3 regions of the Bacillus cihuensis genome follow, and region 2 is predicted to be linked to each of the others. Evidence: riboswitches for the same ligand, from Rfam matches in the RefSeq annotation. Region 2 holds a riboswitch; each other region holds the start of a gene.

Region 1 (5,796 bases), on a different contig from region 2:
ATCTGTTGTCCGCTTCATTTCATATTGCCGAATGGCACCGAGCTGTTCTAATTTAAGGCAGACGCGAATTACTGTTCTCCTACTTTTTCCAATCATCTCCGCTATTTTCGTTTTACATAAAAAACTTACACCTGGATACACACAACTATATCTTGCAAGAAGGAGTAAGACTTCTGTTTCTGTTTTGGTTAATTCTAATGAATCTAAATGAAGCAAAATAGCCTCGTTTAATTCTTCTACCGACGCAAATGATGCTAGTTCCTGATACGTTTGGACACCTGCAATATATTCAATCTTTTTCTTCGCCATTCTAATCCCTCCCGTTATGCAGAGAATTCTGCTTGTCACTCTCTTTATAACTTCGGAATGGGGGAAAGTAGCATGGGGATAAAATTTATTTAATAATAATTAAATCTGAATGTCCCAAAAGAAGGGTCAGACCACGCAACAACTAAATACAACATAAGATAAGTGTATGGAACACTACTTACTGATTTAGAGTGTGAGGTCAGACCCTTATGAGACAAACTCTTTCCTAATTCTATTGAGCAGCTGGAGCAAATGTTTTGGCAATATGAGTCGTTACTGGATCATACTTATCTTGTTTATTTGTCGGGTAGGAGATGATAAATTTATTAAAAACTGTTGGGCCAAAGAAAAATTTTTCATAGAAAATTTGGCCATTTTCTTCATATGAAACTACATACCAATCATCTGTCAATTTTTGATAGGCAATTTGTCCTGAGATGCTATTTAATTCTTCCTGGTAATAGGTTTCGATTGTTTCTCCTTCGTTCACAATATTCGTATGACCGCCATAGGCAGTGACTTCAAATTCTGCATTATAGAACCTTGCTCCATCGCCATTAGTAGGTGGAGTATCCATTGTTAAATCGTCTGGATATTGCATTGAAAAACCAAAAAGGTCGTTTGCATATGAACGATACTTGAATGTTTTAGCTTTCTTTTTTTTGTTCTTCTTGCTGTTAGATTTTTCTTCGTTATGATCTGTGTCAGTTTGTTGCACTATAGGTTCATAGGTCGTTAAAGCTACTGTTACTTGTTCAGATAGTTTAGTCACTTCAGATTGATAGTCTGCTAGAATTTTGTTTGTTTCGATGTCTTTTTGTAAAAGCTGTATCTTTTCTTCAGCTAAATTATAGCTCTCTTTTGTGATCAGGCTTTTAACAAGGTCAAGGTTTTTTTGAAAAGAAGCTGTGATATTTTGATCTGAATGGACGAGGTTTCGAAGACTTTTCGCTTCTGACTGCAAGGTTTTTAATCCATTTCTATGATTAATGACAGCATTAAGCGAATCAATGGCAGTATCATATTGTTTTTGCTCATAGGCGCTCAGTGCGTTTTTCATTTGAGTCGATTGCTCAAAATAAGAGGAGGCATCTTCGTCTCTTTCTTTTTCTTTTAATGCTAGTTCAAACTGGATTGCAGCTTGATGATAATCCTTTTCTATCAAGCTTTCGATACCTTTATCCATTGCTTCTTGGTAATTGTCGTTTGAACAAGATGCAAGTAATAATAAACTGACAATGACAAGTGTTAGTACCTTGAATTTTGACTTCATATGTTCTCCATTCTATTATTTAATTCAACAACAAATCAAATTTTATCAAATGATTTAGGTTTTGTCTTAAATATCTGAGATGTTGAAAGTGTATGTAAAAACAGATAATGGAAAAAAGAGATCCAATATGTACCAATTTATGCATGTTTTATTTTTAGTTTGAAGAAATAATGATTTTAGTCTAAAATGAACTGATGTAAATATAAAATCCGTTTAATTACGGTAGAGGTTTCTAGCTACCCTCTCTAAAAAACTAAGGAAAACAGCACTGCTTTCTTAGTAGTGCTGTTTTTCTGCCGAAAAGGGGATTTTTTTAATGAAGCAAGAGAAAGCAGTAGTAGTTTTTAGTGGCGGTCAGGATAGTACGACATGCTTATTCTGGGCGATGAAGCAGTTTAAAGAAGTGGAGGCAGTTACGTTTGATTATAATCAGCGGCATCGGTTAGAGATAGACTGTGCTAAGCAGATTACAGACGAACTTGGCATTAAACATCATATTCTGGATATGTCGCTGCTTAATCAATTGGCGCCGAATGCATTAACGCGTGATGACATTGCCGTGAGTGATGGAGAAGAGGGGGAGCTTCCTTCCACCTTTGTTCCGGGGAGAAATTTGTTATTCTTATCTTTTGCTGGGGTGCTTGCTAGCCAAGTTGGTGCGAAGCATATTATTACGGGTGTGTGTGAAACAGACTTTAGCGGCTATCCGGACTGCAGAGATATTTTCATAAAATCATTGAATGTGACATTAAATCTATCGATGGATCAGCCATTTGTGATTCATACACCGCTTATGTGGATGAATAAGGCGGAGGCCTGGGGCATGGCGGATGAATTAGGTGCTTTGGACTTTGTTCGTAATAAGACACTAACTTGTTATAACGGAATCATGGCAGATGGTTGCGGGGATTGTCCAGCATGTAAATTACGTCGAAAAGGCCTCGATGACTACTTGAGTCAGAAGGTGAAGAATTGATGTATGGCTTTCGCGTAGTAGATAAATTGCAAAAGATCAATAAAGATATTAAAGCTGATCAATTAAAATATCATGCTAAACGAGTACTAGTTAGTAAAGAGTTTACATTCGATGCGGCTCACCATTTACATTGTTATGAAGGGAAATGCAAAAACCTTCATGGTCATACCTACCGGGTTATTTTTGGACTTAGTGGTTTTATCGATGATCGAGGCTTACTTATTGATTTTGGCGACATTAAAGAAATTTGGAAAAATGAGATTGAAATTTTTCTTGATCATAAATATTTAAACGAAACGTTGCCATTAATGAATACAACCGCTGAAAATATGGTTGTTTGGATTTATGAAAAAATGGCGGAAGCATTAAAAAATAGACAAAAACAATATGATGGAGCAAGGGTTGAATTTGTCCGTCTTTATGAAACGCCAACGAGCTATGCCGAGGCAAAAAGGGAGTGGATGGAACATGAGTAAAATTCCTGTTATGGAGATATTCGGACCAACCATTCAAGGAGAGGGCATGGTCATCGGTCAAAAGACGATGTTTGTCAGAACGGCGGGTTGTGATTATTCTTGCTCATGGTGTGACTCGTCTTTTACATGGGATGGAACCGGTAAACATCTCATTAAGCAAATGGAGCCAGACGAAATCTTGCAACAGTTAAGAGAACTTGGGGGAGACGGGTTTTCTCATGTGACCATTTCAGGTGGAAACCCGGCTCTGTTGAAGAATCTTGCAGGATTTGTCCAATTAATAAAGGAAGAGAACATGAAAACCTGTCTTGAAACGCAAGGGTCGAAGTGGCAAGATTGGATGCTTTTGATTGATGAGTTGACGATCTCACCTAAGCCACCTAGTTCAGGTATGATCACAAACTTTGACTCACTTGATATGATCCTCGATAAACTCATGTCAGACGATTTTTCAGGAAATGTCAGTTTGAAGGTCGTTGTATTCAATGAAGCTGATTTTAACTATGCAAAGGAAATTCATAGAAGATACCCTGGCATTCCTTTTTACATGCAGGTGGGGAATGATGATACGAAGACTGTAAATGACGCTGAGTTAATTACCCATTTGCTGAAAAAATACGCAGAGTTAATCGAGCAAGTGATACAAGATAAAGAGTTAAAAGAAGTTAAAGTACTCCCTCAACTTCATGCATTAGTATGGGGAAATAAACGAGGCGTGTAAGAAACGAGGAGAATAAATGATTAGAATTTTACTATATTTAATCGCCATTGTAACAGCCAATGTTGTGACGGCTTCTTTTGCCCCTTTATCTCTCGGTGTGTTTATTGTGCCAATGGGAACGCTATTTATTGGTGCAACTTTTATCCTAAGAGATTTGGTTCAAAATACATTTGGCAGAAAGAAAACCTATATAGCAATCGGAACAGCTTTAGCTCTTTCAGCGATCATGTCAAAATTGTTGGGAGACACATTATTAATCGTTCTTGCATCTGCTATTTCGTTTGTCATCTCAGAAACAACCGATACCGAAATTTACTCGAGATTGAAACTGCCGATGGCTTGGCGAGTTTTTTATAGTGGTTTAGTCGGTGGTTTCCTGGACTCTGCTATCTTTGTCATTATTGGCTTAAGCCCATTGGGTGCCAATTTCCTACCATGGGAAGCTGTACCTTTTGCGATTCTAGGTCAGGTAATTGTGAAGACGGTTATACAGAGCCTTGGTGCAATGGTCCTCCATCGCGTAATCATTTCGCGGAACCGAGTAGAGGTTGCTTGAGTAATTGCTAAAAACTCAGATACTGCTAATATGACATGAAAAGATAAAAAATTAGGAGTTAGAAGAGGCAGCTATTATCTAACTGGTATTTGATTTCATGATGAAGATGATCTTTATTTAGATTTTAAGAATAGCCCTAATTTTGGTCATATATAAGTGACCAAGATTTGGGCTATTATTTTTATGGTGAAAGGGCGTTTTACTTACTATGTCCACCATATATCGGTTCCAGCATAATAAAATAGGATAGAAAAAGGAACCAAAGCCAACCGGCACTGATTCCTTTTAGCAAAATGAAATATAGTGTTTACTACTAGGATTGCCATGAATAGATCGTTTGGTGATCTTCTTTAGTTATCTCTATCTTCATTGTTATTATCATTGCCTTATTTATTTTTTTCTACCTTATCATTTTCAAGAGAAGGTAGGCCTGATAAGTACCCAACATTTCCTGGATTTTGCGAACCGGCCATAAGATTGAAAGATTAAATAAAACACCAATAGAAATTGTTGATTTATTAAAAGAACAGGCTTTTCTTGTTTCAGCAGAAGACTTAGTAAACAACAATTATTATAATAAAAAAAGATTAATAGAGGCAGTGCATCAAATTCTTAATGCTTATCAAAGTGCATTTGAAAAAGTCCTCAAAGTAGATGAGTTTGAGAAAATTCTATATAGTAAAGAAAAAGAAATTGATAATTTAAAAGAAGAAGTAGGGTTTTACAAAAATAAGTATAAAGAAATGACAGTGCAGAGTACAACTATAAATGGTCGAGAAGAGCATGGATTGAAGGAAAACGTACTTGATATAGAGAAATATTACCAATAAAGACGAGAAAATCAAAATAGTGAAACAGAAAATGAATTAGCAGATCTATTTAAATAGATGCAGAATTAAGAGTTTATTATTACTTATGAATATCGTGACAAAATGTACCAACCAAAATCAGTGGATTTTCAGCCTTATAAATAATGAAGGAAGGAAAAGCAGCTTGGGATGCCTATCAATACTATAAAGATGGTTCTGTTGTAGAATGGACTGGAGATAAGGGTTCTAATTTACCTCATTCTATTACTTCAATTACTACCTCTGTTCCAAATAAAACAGAAGCAGCTACAGATCATAATGCAAATGATATAGCTGAAAAAACAACTGATACAAAAACAAAAGCAACTGATAATAAAACAACAAATACAGGAATGATTTTATCAATCATCGCGTTAGTTCTTTCTATCGTTGCTCTTGTTATGTCATTCATTAGAAGAAAATAAAAAATAGATAGAAATAAGAATAGGAAGTAACTAAACCAGCAAAACCCTGCTATTTATAGGTTTAGCTGGTTTTCTTATTTTTTAGGTTATACAGAGGCTTACACATTTAGTTAATATTCGAAAGTAAAAATGAGGGAATATTTTGAAGAAATTTATTGTTTTATTATTATGTTTATTTATTGCAATGGTCGGTTGCTCTAAAGAGAAAGTGT
Region 2 (5,796 bases):
GTTCAATACCTTAGAACAAATAGGCTATAGGTAAAAACATTTGGACTTTTCCAAATCAAAAATTAGAAAGTCTGAGCCAAATGAAAAATCTTCAAATACAATTCCCATCTTTTAACCTACATATTTAAGCATTTCTCATATGTGAAAGGGAAGATAGCGAGAAAACGAATCAAGTGCCTAATAAAAGGCTATCCGGAAGGGGGACCGGGGGGGTAATAGTAAAAAATCAGGAGATTGTAAACGTAACTTATTAATCAAATAAACATTCTTATGCTATATAATCTTCCTTGTGAATGTCATTTGGTTCGCCTTTGTTGTAATACTTACCTTTTGTAAAAATTGCTAATATTACTGTAAGTATAGCTGCTAGAATTGCAGCAAAGAATGCGGCAGTGCTTTGTAAAAACGTCCCCATATATCCTAATGCTGCGATCGTTCCTAAACCGCTTGCAATTAGTAATGACACGACTCCTACAGGATTCCATTTATATAGATACTCCTGTCTGGATTCATAATAACCGGGTCCAATTTTTAATAACTTTTTGACAATCATGGCGTCACTGACTAATATGGCTGCCCACGCTAATAAAAAGACTCCCTGGAATGTCATGGCTGTATCCAGATGGTTCACTATCCCACCGAGCATTAAAGCTATCGCGGATATCCCTGTTACAACTACCCAGAAACGTCTGCCTGGTGTAAATTTAAAAATATTTTCGAAGAAATTGGAAAGGGATAAGGAGCTACTATATATATTTGTCACATTAATTCTTAGTTGGGTTAACATTGTGAACAGCGCTCCACCGATACCAAGAAGTAGCACGATGTATACACCTGGATTTGGTTCACCTAGACGAACGCCAAACCATATACCAAGACCACCCATAACTCCAAAACAAAAAATTTGCGGAATAAAGCCAATGGCAACCGATCCTACCTTAATGTCTTTAGGTTTAAGGAAACGGGCATAGTCTGAACCAAGAAGGGCTGTTAGACCCATAATCCCATGGTGCATTCCTATACAGGACAATAGAGCTTTGCCTCCTATTTGAACGCCCTCAGGCATGTATGTCCAAAATTCCCCTTCGTATAGGGAAGGTGTGTTAATCGATACAATGATTGCGGTTACTAAAAAAATACCGAAAATCGGTAAAGACCACTTTTGTAATTTATCCAGTTGTTTTATACCAAACCAATTCAACGGGATAACAATGGTTCCGAAGAAAAGGATAAGCACCCATTTTGGTAGAACTGGGAAGAAGGTATGAACAGCGTAAACTAAAATCAAGCCTTCAAATGCACAATACATAATGAAGTTCGTTGCATAAATAAATGAGGTTAATGATGCACCTATATAGCCGAATCCACCACCTCTAGATAATAAATTGACGTTCATACCGGATTTTGCTGAAAGATAAGCAATGAATGTTCCTAATACACCAGCTACGATAATCGCGTATATGGAGGATATGATTGCATTAATGGCTCCGAATTGAAGCGCCATAACGCTCCCCATTTGAAAATAGAAAATGGCTGTTGCTATACCGAAAGTAATATTAGTAATACTTAGCCATCCCATATTCCTGTGCTGTCGTGGTACTCTAACTAATGAAAAATCATCTTTCATTTCATCTTCTATCACTTTGTGATCTGTTACTTTGACAGATCTCATACGTATCGACTCCTCTTTTTTGTGTATAATTTCACAATCTACATTTCGCCTGTTAAGCACAGATTCGTCATCCCACAATATTCTATATTTAATATATCAATATAGATAAAGACATGGCAAACGTCATTATTGCGGCTGTTTGATGGTTAGATTACTAAAAGACCACTCCATCTATCAATTCCTCCTTATATCATAGGATTTGTAGTATATTCAGTGAAATGGGTGACTGTTTGATGATTCCTTCCAATTGATATATGAATTAAGAACAGCATTAGTAGTTGGGGGGAAGTAAATTGAAACTTCAATCAGTGGGGTTTTACCGATCGTTATTGCGGAATAAATTTTCATTTGACGTTTTGCCAAGTGTTCTTTATGATATGAAAGAAGAGAATGCCCGAGCTAAAACGGGAGAGGTTCATAGCTGATACCCTCTATAAAAAACTATGGATACATGACATTAAGCCATGTCCATACTGGACAGGGCTTTTTATATTTTATCCTGTTAGTTGTAAAAGAATGATTAGCGGATCTCTCTTTTAAAACAGTGTCGGGGAACCATTTAAAGGGGGATTTTTTATGTCTGGCCGAAGCCATGAAGAAGGTTTAAAGGATTTAACGCTATTAGGAAATCAACATACGCAATATTCATTCAACTATGCACCTGAGGTATTGGAAGCTGTAGATAGTCTTCATTCGAATCGTGATTATTTCGTGAAATTTAACTGTCCGGAATTTACTAGTTTATGTCCACTGACACATCAGCCTGATTTTGCAACGATGTACATTTCTTACGTTCCAGATAAAAAAATTGTCGAGAGTAAATCACTAAAATTATATCTGTTTAGTTTTCGTAATCATGGTGATTTCCATGAAGATTGCGTCAACATCATTATGAACGATCTAATTAAATTACTTGACCCAAGGTATATTGAGGTTTGGGGGAAATTTACACCACGTGGCGGTATTTCCATCGACCCTTGGTGCAATTATGGGAAACCAGGTACTAAATACGAAGAGATGGCTAATTTCCGTTTAATGAATCATGATCTTTATCCTGAAAAAATAGATAATCGTTAATAGTTGAAACAAGCAAGGAAACATAGTGGTATGGAAAAATATGGTTTGATGAAGAGGTTTGTCTAAAAGAATATTGCATTCTCCTAAAATCATGAACTTCATGTGAAATATTTAACTAATATTAATGTATTCCATATAATAATAAAATTATAAAATGAAAATAATAAGACGGAAATTCTGCTCAATTTGTTCATTACGAGTGGAATTTCCGTTTTTTTGTATAAGGACATGGGGACGGGGCTTCGCGACTTACTAATACAGCCAATCTACTTTGCAGATATACTTACTTTATTAAGAGAGTATTGCAAAGACCTGCTTCGCACCGCCACCATTATGATTAGGTGAGTGTAGCGTGCTACGGGATTAATCCTTCATGGTAATTGAAGGCGTTATAACGCTATATTCGTTTTGGATGAGGATTATCTTTCTGAAAGGATTAAATGGGTGCTTGTTTTCTTAAATGTATCGATAAGATTTTTATTTACATTTTGGTCTGTAATAATGTAATGAATTTTATCAAGCGTTGCAATCCCAATTGTGACATCCTTACCGAATTTTGTACTGTCAGCGGCAACATAAATTTCCTTAGATAATTCAATTATTTTTTTCCTCGTAATTGCTTCCTCTAAGTTATAATCAGAAATTCCTTTTTCGATTGTGATCCCACTGGCACAAATAAACGCTTTTACTATATTCAATTCACTAAAATTAAATAAATAATCATAAGCTACTACAGATTGTTCATTATGTCTGACCTTTCCTCCAATGATTATCAGCTCGACATCGCTATTGATTAATTCTAATACAACAGGAATTGAATTCGTCACTACAGTTAGCTTCTTCTTATTTTTAATGTATTTTGCAATTTGATAGGTTGTTGAGCCGCTATCAATAAAAATACAATCACCGTCATAGATCAATTCGCTACATTTTCGTGCAATTGATTCTTTTTCATCTAAATGACTGACCATGCGTTCGTCAATTGTAGATTCCCCAAATTTTGGTTCAACTAGTTTAACTCCACCATAAATTTTTTCGATTTTCCCTTGTCTTGTAAGCAGGTTTAGATCTCTACGAAGAGTATCAACAGAGACTTTTAATTCTTCAGTTAGCTCAGATATCTTAAGCACTTTTTTTATCATTAACAATTCAATAATTTTCTGTTGTCTTTCAACTGGAAACATAAATTCACCTACTCAAAGTTATCATTTTTTAAAGCAGCATTAATTCTAGTGTACTGATTACTTATTATACATTCAATATATTTACATAAATAATAAGATAAGTTATTAATAAATGAAGGATAAATTGTTCATAAATTGGTATTAACTTAGTTATAAAATATGCAAAATTTACATAGTGTTTACGTGAATCTTTATTTCAATTTACATATAGTTTTTATACTAAGGTTGTGTTTAAGGGGGGTGAACAGTTTGCTGAAATTACAAAATGTAAGCAAACAATTCGATAGAAAAGTAGTTTTAGATGACATTAATGTTGAAATTAAAGCTGGTGAAATTGTTTCTCTATTAGGTCCAAGTGGGAGTGGAAAAACTACTTTATTAAATATTATTTTAGGCTTAACTCAATTGGACCATGGAAAGATTATTTTTAATGATATGGATATGAGTCATGTATCGATGAAGAATCGTGGATTCAATATTGTATTCCAAGATTATGCGCTCTTTCCCCATTTAAGTGCTTATGAAAATATTGTATATGGTTTAAGAAATAAGAAGGGATTAGTGTCAGAGAAAGAGCTTCAAGAATACATCGAATTCTTAGAGTTAAAACCTCATTTAACAAAGAAAATCGGCGAGTTATCGGGTGGTCAGAAACAGAGGGTAGCTCTTGCAAGAACATTAGTTATGAAACCAAAAATATTATTACTAGATGAGCCTTTGAGCGCACTAGACGGAGTCATCAAAGAATCCATCAAACAGCGCATTCAATCTATTGCAAGAGAGTATAAGCTTACGACGATTATTGTAACGCATGATCCCGAAGAAGCATTAACGTTGTCAGATAAAATTCTAATTATCAATCAGGGGAATATATCTCAATTTGGAACACCTCAGGAAATTATTAATCAACCAAAAAATGATTTCGTTGAAGAGTTTATCCTGAAACAATTACAGATTAAGAGACAAAATATTTATAACTTATTTGGTGAACAGCATGCCTAAAGCTAAAACAGAAATGCGAATTATTTTCTTATCTATACTAATAGTATTTGCAGTGTTTCTATTATTTCCACTTGGCACTTTATTTGTTCGCTCGTTTGAAACGAATCAAGGACTTGGCATATCGAATTACCTTTCTATTCTGTCTCATAAGGACTTAATTGAGGCATTTGGAAACAGTATAAAAGTTTCTAGTATAACAGCGGTAATCACAACGATTTTGGCATTTGCACTTGCCTATGCCGTCAATTGTACAAGAATCTATCGACCAATCAAAACAGTTATAAAAACAGGGATTCTTATCCCGATGTTACTTCCAACGATTACGTATGGGTTCGCCATTATGTATTCTTTTGGAAACCAAGGCTTACTAACGAAAATTTTTGGCCAAAGTTTGTTTGACATTTATGGGCTTAATGGCTTGTTAATTGGCTATGTCATTTATACATTACCGGCAGCGTTCCTGCTCATTAATAACTCTTTCAAGTACATTGATAAAAAATTTATCATTGTTTCTAAATTAATGGGTGACGGCTCGTTAAGAAGCTTTATGAACACGATTGTCCGGCCATTATGGGCAACTTTAGGAGGAGCTTTTGTTCTTTCATTCGTTTTGAGTTTTACAGATTTCGGGATACCAGCTTCGGTAGGCGGAACGTATGCGGTAGTAGCAACTCAACTCTACCAAGTGATGCTCGGATCGATTCCAGATTTTAACCAAGGTGCAGTCATTGCAATTTTGATGTTACTACCAGCTGTGTTTGGTGTCTTACTACTAAATTATCTTGAAAAATTAAATTTCCATTATGACAAGTTTAGTGCGATTGAGCTGATGCAGCATAAAGGAAGAGATATCATTTTTGG
Region 3 (5,796 bases), on a different contig from region 2:
AATACTCAATTAAATACTCGACTTTTTCTTTCATCGTTAAAGATCGCAATTGTTCTATTAACTTTTTCAAAAAACTCCCTCCTTTTTTGGCTTGATTATATCATACGTATAGATCATATAATAAAACGCTTTCATTATTAAATAATTATATAGCAAAAATTTCTCTCTATTAAATTCCTAACACATCCATAGTTCTTTTCTATCCGATAGAAACTACTGATAATATACAATAATCTCCTTATTCTATCCCAAATGATTTCACCATACAAAATTATTATTTAAGTTGTTACTACATTTATCAGTTTTTTGTCTGTCCTATCCGTGCTTCTCATTTTTAAGGCTTCTGAAAAGTAGCAGGATAAATAAAGCGATCCAAAAGAGTCTGAACACTTATACACAGTTCATTAAACAAGTAATTTGAGTATATTGTGGTACGGGCTCTGACTCTTTTGTTATGGTCCTCCTTTTAACAACTGATGGCGAATTTCATATAATCACAATAAAAGATCAATGGCTCATTAATTATGTCTTTTCTATTTTTGCAATGGCTTATTCAATGTGAATAAACCTATCAACTTATCCTTCCCCCCACCCTTTACAAACATCAACCCACTCCAATGCATTTGAATATTGAAATAATTCATCACATGTAAGTTCGATTGCTGAATTTGTGCTTCCACAAGCCGGGAACACCGTGTCAAATCGTTGCATCGAGATATCAAGAAAAACGTCTAGGTCACGCACTAGTCCAAAAGGACAGACACCACCGATTTCGTGACCAGTTTGCAAATATACTTCTTCTGGAGGGAGCATTCTTGCTTTGAATCCAAATAGGTTCTTGAATTTCTTATTATCAATCTTTGCATCACCTGCCGCTACAATTAAAAGCGCATTTTCCCCTTCTCCTCTAAACGATATCGTTTTAGCAATGCGAGCCGGAATAACCTGAATCGTTGCCGCTGCCTCATCTACTGTTGCGCTTGAAGTTGCGAATTCCATCACATCATCTTCACGATCATACTTTTTAAAATGAGCTCTTACCTTTTCAATTGCCAACCAAAATCATCCTTTCTGCTTCTAATTTATCATTTTAGGCGCGAAGACCCTCACTTCAATTTTGTGCAGGCCATAACAAAAAAATAAGTGGGAGATGTTCGCCTTTTTGTGTAGCGAAACATTTGCTCTTATGATAGAACGTTCCTGTAAGTTGTTCTTTGAAAGCTGAAGATATAAGGTTGTGACAAAAAAACATCTCTCATATAAAAATCTTCAACGTTCTAAGCGTCCCACGTCTTTCGAAATAGCGATAACCAGGCAAAGTAGAATGTCTGGGGGGAATTCAATTATTAGGATACACTCCTTACCCTAGTATAGCAACATGAATGAATGGCATTCTATACCTATCGTATTATTCCTAATACTCCTATTAGCGTATCCAACTATTATATAAATGAGTGCAAAACCCGAGCTACGTGGTTCGAAATCATCCCGAGATTAATATTGAGAAAGATTGAACAACTTTAATTTTTCTATTAAACTCTTGTTTAAGCCTGCACCATTTATGTATCCAGCCTTCAGTTGAATTAAATTCTACTTCACCATGGAAATACTCGTCTAAACTTCAATTTCATCACGAAGTTTTTCAGTTCGCAACTAAGCATGGAAAGATGCGCATCAAAAATTGTCCCTCCGATACTTTCAGATATGCAACTATACTTTTAATCATCCACTTTTTCCAATAAAAATAGAAGTGGATGAGTGAAAAAACCAATCGAGTGGATGGTCAAAAAGTTCAAAATTATATTATGATGGAAGAGTAGATCAACTTCCTCAATAATTTATCGAGAATCAAGCGTCCTGGTCCTCCCATTCAGATGTATATTTTTCATATACTTTTTTCAAAAGTAAGAATAAAGCCATAAAATAGTTGGCCCCAAAATCTACTTATCTTTTACTTTAGGAGTGAATATTAATGATTACATTCATGATCATCACTGTTATTTTGGTAGGTATCTTAGCACTTGTTGGAACGTTATTAATCGGGAAAGGTATTAGTACTCAACTAAAAGATTATGAAGAAAAAGAGGATACTATTAAAAACGAACTAAAGAGATCTCATGAATATGAAACTAGTTCACTGCGTGTAAACATTAAATCATTAACATGGATTTATGTAGGTTTGGCTCTAGTCTCATTTGTTGTTTGTCTTGGAATTTACTTTTACTAAATCATCGAAAACAAGTATGTTGGGTGGAGGAACCTTATCGTTTTTCCACCTTTTTTGTTTAAAGTAAAAGTGTTACTCCCCGCATAATTAAAATGCAATCTTTCAATCCATCCCGATTGTTCATTTCAAAACTAAAAGAATATAATCGATATATAATTGTGAAAATTCATCATAATTGAATTCATTTTTTTAACATATACGAAAGTATTTCACTATGGTACACTTATTAGACTTTCGTTATACGTGGTTCGCAACCATCCCACGATAAAAAACTAGGGAGAGATATGTATGAAAACAAAAACATTAGTAGTTAATGCGATTTTAGCTGCTTTGTATATTGCAGTGTCTTTTTTGATTCAACCATTTGGATTTACCAATATTCAATTTCGGGTTTCAGAAATGTTTAATCATCTAATCGTATTCAATAAGAAGTATTTTTACGGAATTGTACTAGGAGTCTTTTTAACGAATTTACTGTTTTCACCGATGGTGCCGTATGATTTAGTTTTCGGAGTCGGACAATCAGTGCTTTCGTTATTGATTACCATATTTGCTGGACGTTATATCAAAAACAAACTGGCGTTAATGATGGTGAATTCACTTGTGTTTACGTTCACAATGTTCATGATTGCTCTTGAGCTAAATCTTGCATTAGACTTCCCATTCCTATTCACATGGTTCACAACAGCTGTAGGTGAATTCGCAGTCATGCTCGTTGGAATTCCTGTGATTTATGCGATTCACAAACGTGTGCATTTTAATAAGTTGTTATAATTCTAAAAGGCCTCCAATCAACTGGGTGGCCCTTTTTACTTTTATCTCCCTTCTTTGGTAATATTATCATTTTTATTTCTTTCTTTTCCCCATCTCAATTCTCATATGGTAAAATTTATAGTTAAGAACACCCTTCCTAAGCTGAGCACCTAAAAAAAGGAGTGCGCCCATGCCAAAATTATTTGTATACATATACGTTATCTGCTGTTTATCCATTCTGCTTTTGATAGAGTGGTATCTTACGATTACTAATTTACCTTTTCATAAGTTGATGATCATCCAAAGAATCGAAGGGATTCTTTTCATTATTATTACAACTGTTATTCTCTATTTTTTTCTAAAAAAGAGAAAAAGCTATACATTGTTAAAAGAAGAGCAAGAACGGCTGCAAACCTTGATTCATTCCATGGCAGACTTCGTTAATTTCAAAGATGGCCAAGGTCGTTGGACCGAAGTTAATAAATTTGGCCTTGAACTATTTCAGCTGGAGCAAGTAAATTATAAAGGGAAAAAGGATAGTGAACTAGCTCAATATACTGATTTTTATAAAGAAGCACTAGAGTATTGCGAGACTTCAGATGAAGAAACATGGGTAAGTCGGCAAGTTACTCGGTGTGAAGAAATTATTCCAATGCCTGATGGGGATCACAAAACATTTGATACGATAAAAGTTCCTCTTTTTCATGAAGATGGTTCCAGAAGAGCATTTGTTGTAATTGGGAGAGATATAACAGAACGAGTGAAAGCTGAGCAGCATTTATTACAAAGCCAGCAACAATATAAATCGCTCTTCGATTATAATCCAGATCCTTTGCTTATGATGGATATTCATGGGATCATTTCAAATACTAATCCGCGCTTTAAGGGCATAACTTGTTGGGGCTTTGACGATATTATCGGTGTTTCAATCATGGATATATTAGCAAATTCGAATGATAAAGAATCATTTCAAAAGTCATTCACTGATGTCATTGAGACTAGAACAGGTATTACACATGGAGACATTAGCATTCTCACCAAACATGAAGAGGCCGTAATTCTTTATTTCACACTCGTTCCAATGCTAATAAATGACCAGATAGTCGGAGTCATTGGCTATGCACAAGACGTTACACTTATGCGTGAAACTGAAGAAATGCTGCGAAAAACAGAAAAATTATCGGTTGTTGGGGAGTTGGCTGCAAGTGTAGCTCACGAAGTCAGAAATCCACTTACTTCTTTAACAGGATTCGTACAACTCCTGAAATCCAATGAGATAGAATATCAGCATTACTACTCCATTATGTTAAGTGAGTTGGATCGAATTAACTTAATTGTCAGTGAACTGCTCGTCCTTGCCAAGCCACAGAAAATAAATTTTAGCGATCACAATATCGTGATGCTGATGAATGATGTCGTGACGTTACTTAAGCCTGAAGCGAACTTGAACGGAGCTTCCATTTCGATAAAAGAACATGAACCCATTCCGGCAATACGTTGCGAAGCAAACCAATTAAAGCAAGTATTCATTAATATTATTAAGAACTCAATTGAAGCGACTGCAACGTCAGTTTCCATCGAATTTTCTACGAAAAGTGATCAAGTTACTGTGAAAATCAAGGATAATGGACACGGGGTAGGAAAAGCAAGAATCCAACATCTTGGAGAGCCGTTTTATTCTTCGAAGGAAAAAGGAACGGGACTCGGATTGACAGTTAGTTCGAGGATCATCGAAACCCATCGTGGAAATATTTCCTTTGATAGTACGCTTGGTAGAGGTACTGAAGTGCTCCTAAGTTTACCAATCAATTGTCATTCACAACAAAGCACTGGCTAATGGGCCGGTGCTTTGCTTACCAAAATGCATTTTCCAGATACAACTAACTTCCACCTCTACATAATTCCTCGTCACATTCATGTCGAAATCCTTAATTACTTGTAGGGAAATCCCTTACAATATTTTCACGTCATAATACTGCCTTTTTCATAATCAGACGGTGATTTAAGAGGCATTTAATTAATCGATTAATTAATTCTATTTTGGCAGTACTTGTCGTTTAAAACAAGTTCTGAAGGTACAGCTCTTAAGTCAATTCGTACTGTTAAGTAATAGACGACTCGATTTGGTAAAAGGACAAGATTGGTTCTTTGAATACTTCTCACTTAGTAAGTAAACCAAACACTCATTCATGTAAAGGACCGATAGAGTAGTAACGCCTCATTTTTAATTCAACACCAAAGCCCATCACAATTTCACTTAATCCCCGCATATCCATTCCACTTTTGCTTTAGCTAATATTCCTTGTATGTTCAAGGATACAATACCCATTTTTTCAAATGAAAGGACCTAATTCTACAAACCATCATAGGCTATATGAAGTGAGGTGAGAGGAAATGATAAGGAAACGATTGGACAAAACAGAAACACAGGTTGAAGAGGCAGTGGACCAAAAAGATGCATCCTCGTCCAAAGATGACCATAACCAACTAGTTGACTTTTTAAAGGCTAACCCATATTTAAAACCACTCGTTCAGCAGATTAAAGAGAAAAGACAAACACTTCATTTCAAAAACAAACCTGCTGACAATCAAGAACACGACGAATAGCACACTTCAAAAAAGGGGGGCCTAAAGCAAAGATCAGCCCCCCACAACTAATACAGTATAAGATAGGTGTATGAAACACTACATACGGATTTTGAGTGCGAGGTCAGACCCTTTTGTGACAACTTCTTATTTGTATTTATTAAGAAAGCTTAAATCGCCATCAACTTGAAAAGGATTAATAAGCATGATAAATTCTTCTGAGAGATAGA

The links. A riboswitch is a leader RNA that binds a small molecule or an ion and turns the genes downstream of it on or off. The one in region 2 is predicted to bind preQ1.
Region 1: linked by a shared signal. The riboswitch ahead of queC (7-cyano-7-deazaguanine synthase QueC) and the one ahead of queF (preQ(1) synthase) in region 2 are both predicted to bind preQ1.
Region 3: linked by a shared signal. The riboswitch ahead of V179_RS0100430 (QueT transporter family protein) and the one ahead of queF (preQ(1) synthase) in region 2 are both predicted to bind preQ1.

Annotation. Positions count from the first base shown of each region.
Region 1 covers NZ_AYSD01000010.1:609,570-615,365, forward strand. Annotated here, with positions in the region: gene V179_RS26920 (helix-turn-helix domain-containing protein) at 1-309, opposite strand, end outside; gene V179_RS0102685 (hypothetical protein) at 542-1,582, opposite strand; PreQ1 riboswitch class I at 1,802-1,845, shown strand; gene queC (7-cyano-7-deazaguanine synthase QueC) at 1,899-2,558, shown strand; gene queD (6-carboxytetrahydropterin synthase QueD) at 2,558-3,034, shown strand; gene queE (7-carboxy-7-deazaguanine synthase QueE) at 3,027-3,755, shown strand; gene V179_RS0102705 (VUT family protein) at 3,775-4,311, shown strand; gene V179_RS0102710 (hypothetical protein) at 4,770-5,141, shown strand; gene V179_RS26925 (hypothetical protein) at 5,285-5,584, shown strand.
Region 2 covers NZ_KI632499.1:68,763-74,558, forward strand. Annotated here, with positions in the region: gene V179_RS0124630 (purine-cytosine permease family protein) at 269-1,672, opposite strand; gene V179_RS32110 (hypothetical protein) at 1,966-2,097, shown strand; PreQ1 riboswitch class I at 2,077-2,123, shown strand; gene queF (preQ(1) synthase) at 2,249-2,749, shown strand; gene V179_RS0124645 (DeoR/GlpR family DNA-binding transcription regulator) at 3,169-3,933, opposite strand; gene V179_RS0124650 (ABC transporter ATP-binding protein) at 4,183-4,935, shown strand; gene V179_RS0124655 (ABC transporter permease subunit) at 4,928-5,796, shown strand, end outside.
Region 3 covers NZ_AYSD01000010.1:86,699-92,494, reverse strand. Annotated here, with positions in the region: gene V179_RS0100445 (hypothetical protein) at 1-70, opposite strand, end outside; gene V179_RS0100440 (YbaK/EbsC family protein) at 577-999, opposite strand; gene V179_RS0100435 (hypothetical protein) at 1,973-2,227, shown strand; PreQ1 riboswitch class I at 2,465-2,509, shown strand; gene V179_RS0100430 (QueT transporter family protein) at 2,516-3,001, shown strand; gene V179_RS0100420 (PAS domain-containing sensor histidine kinase) at 3,171-4,817, shown strand; gene V179_RS0100410 (hypothetical protein) at 5,375-5,587, shown strand.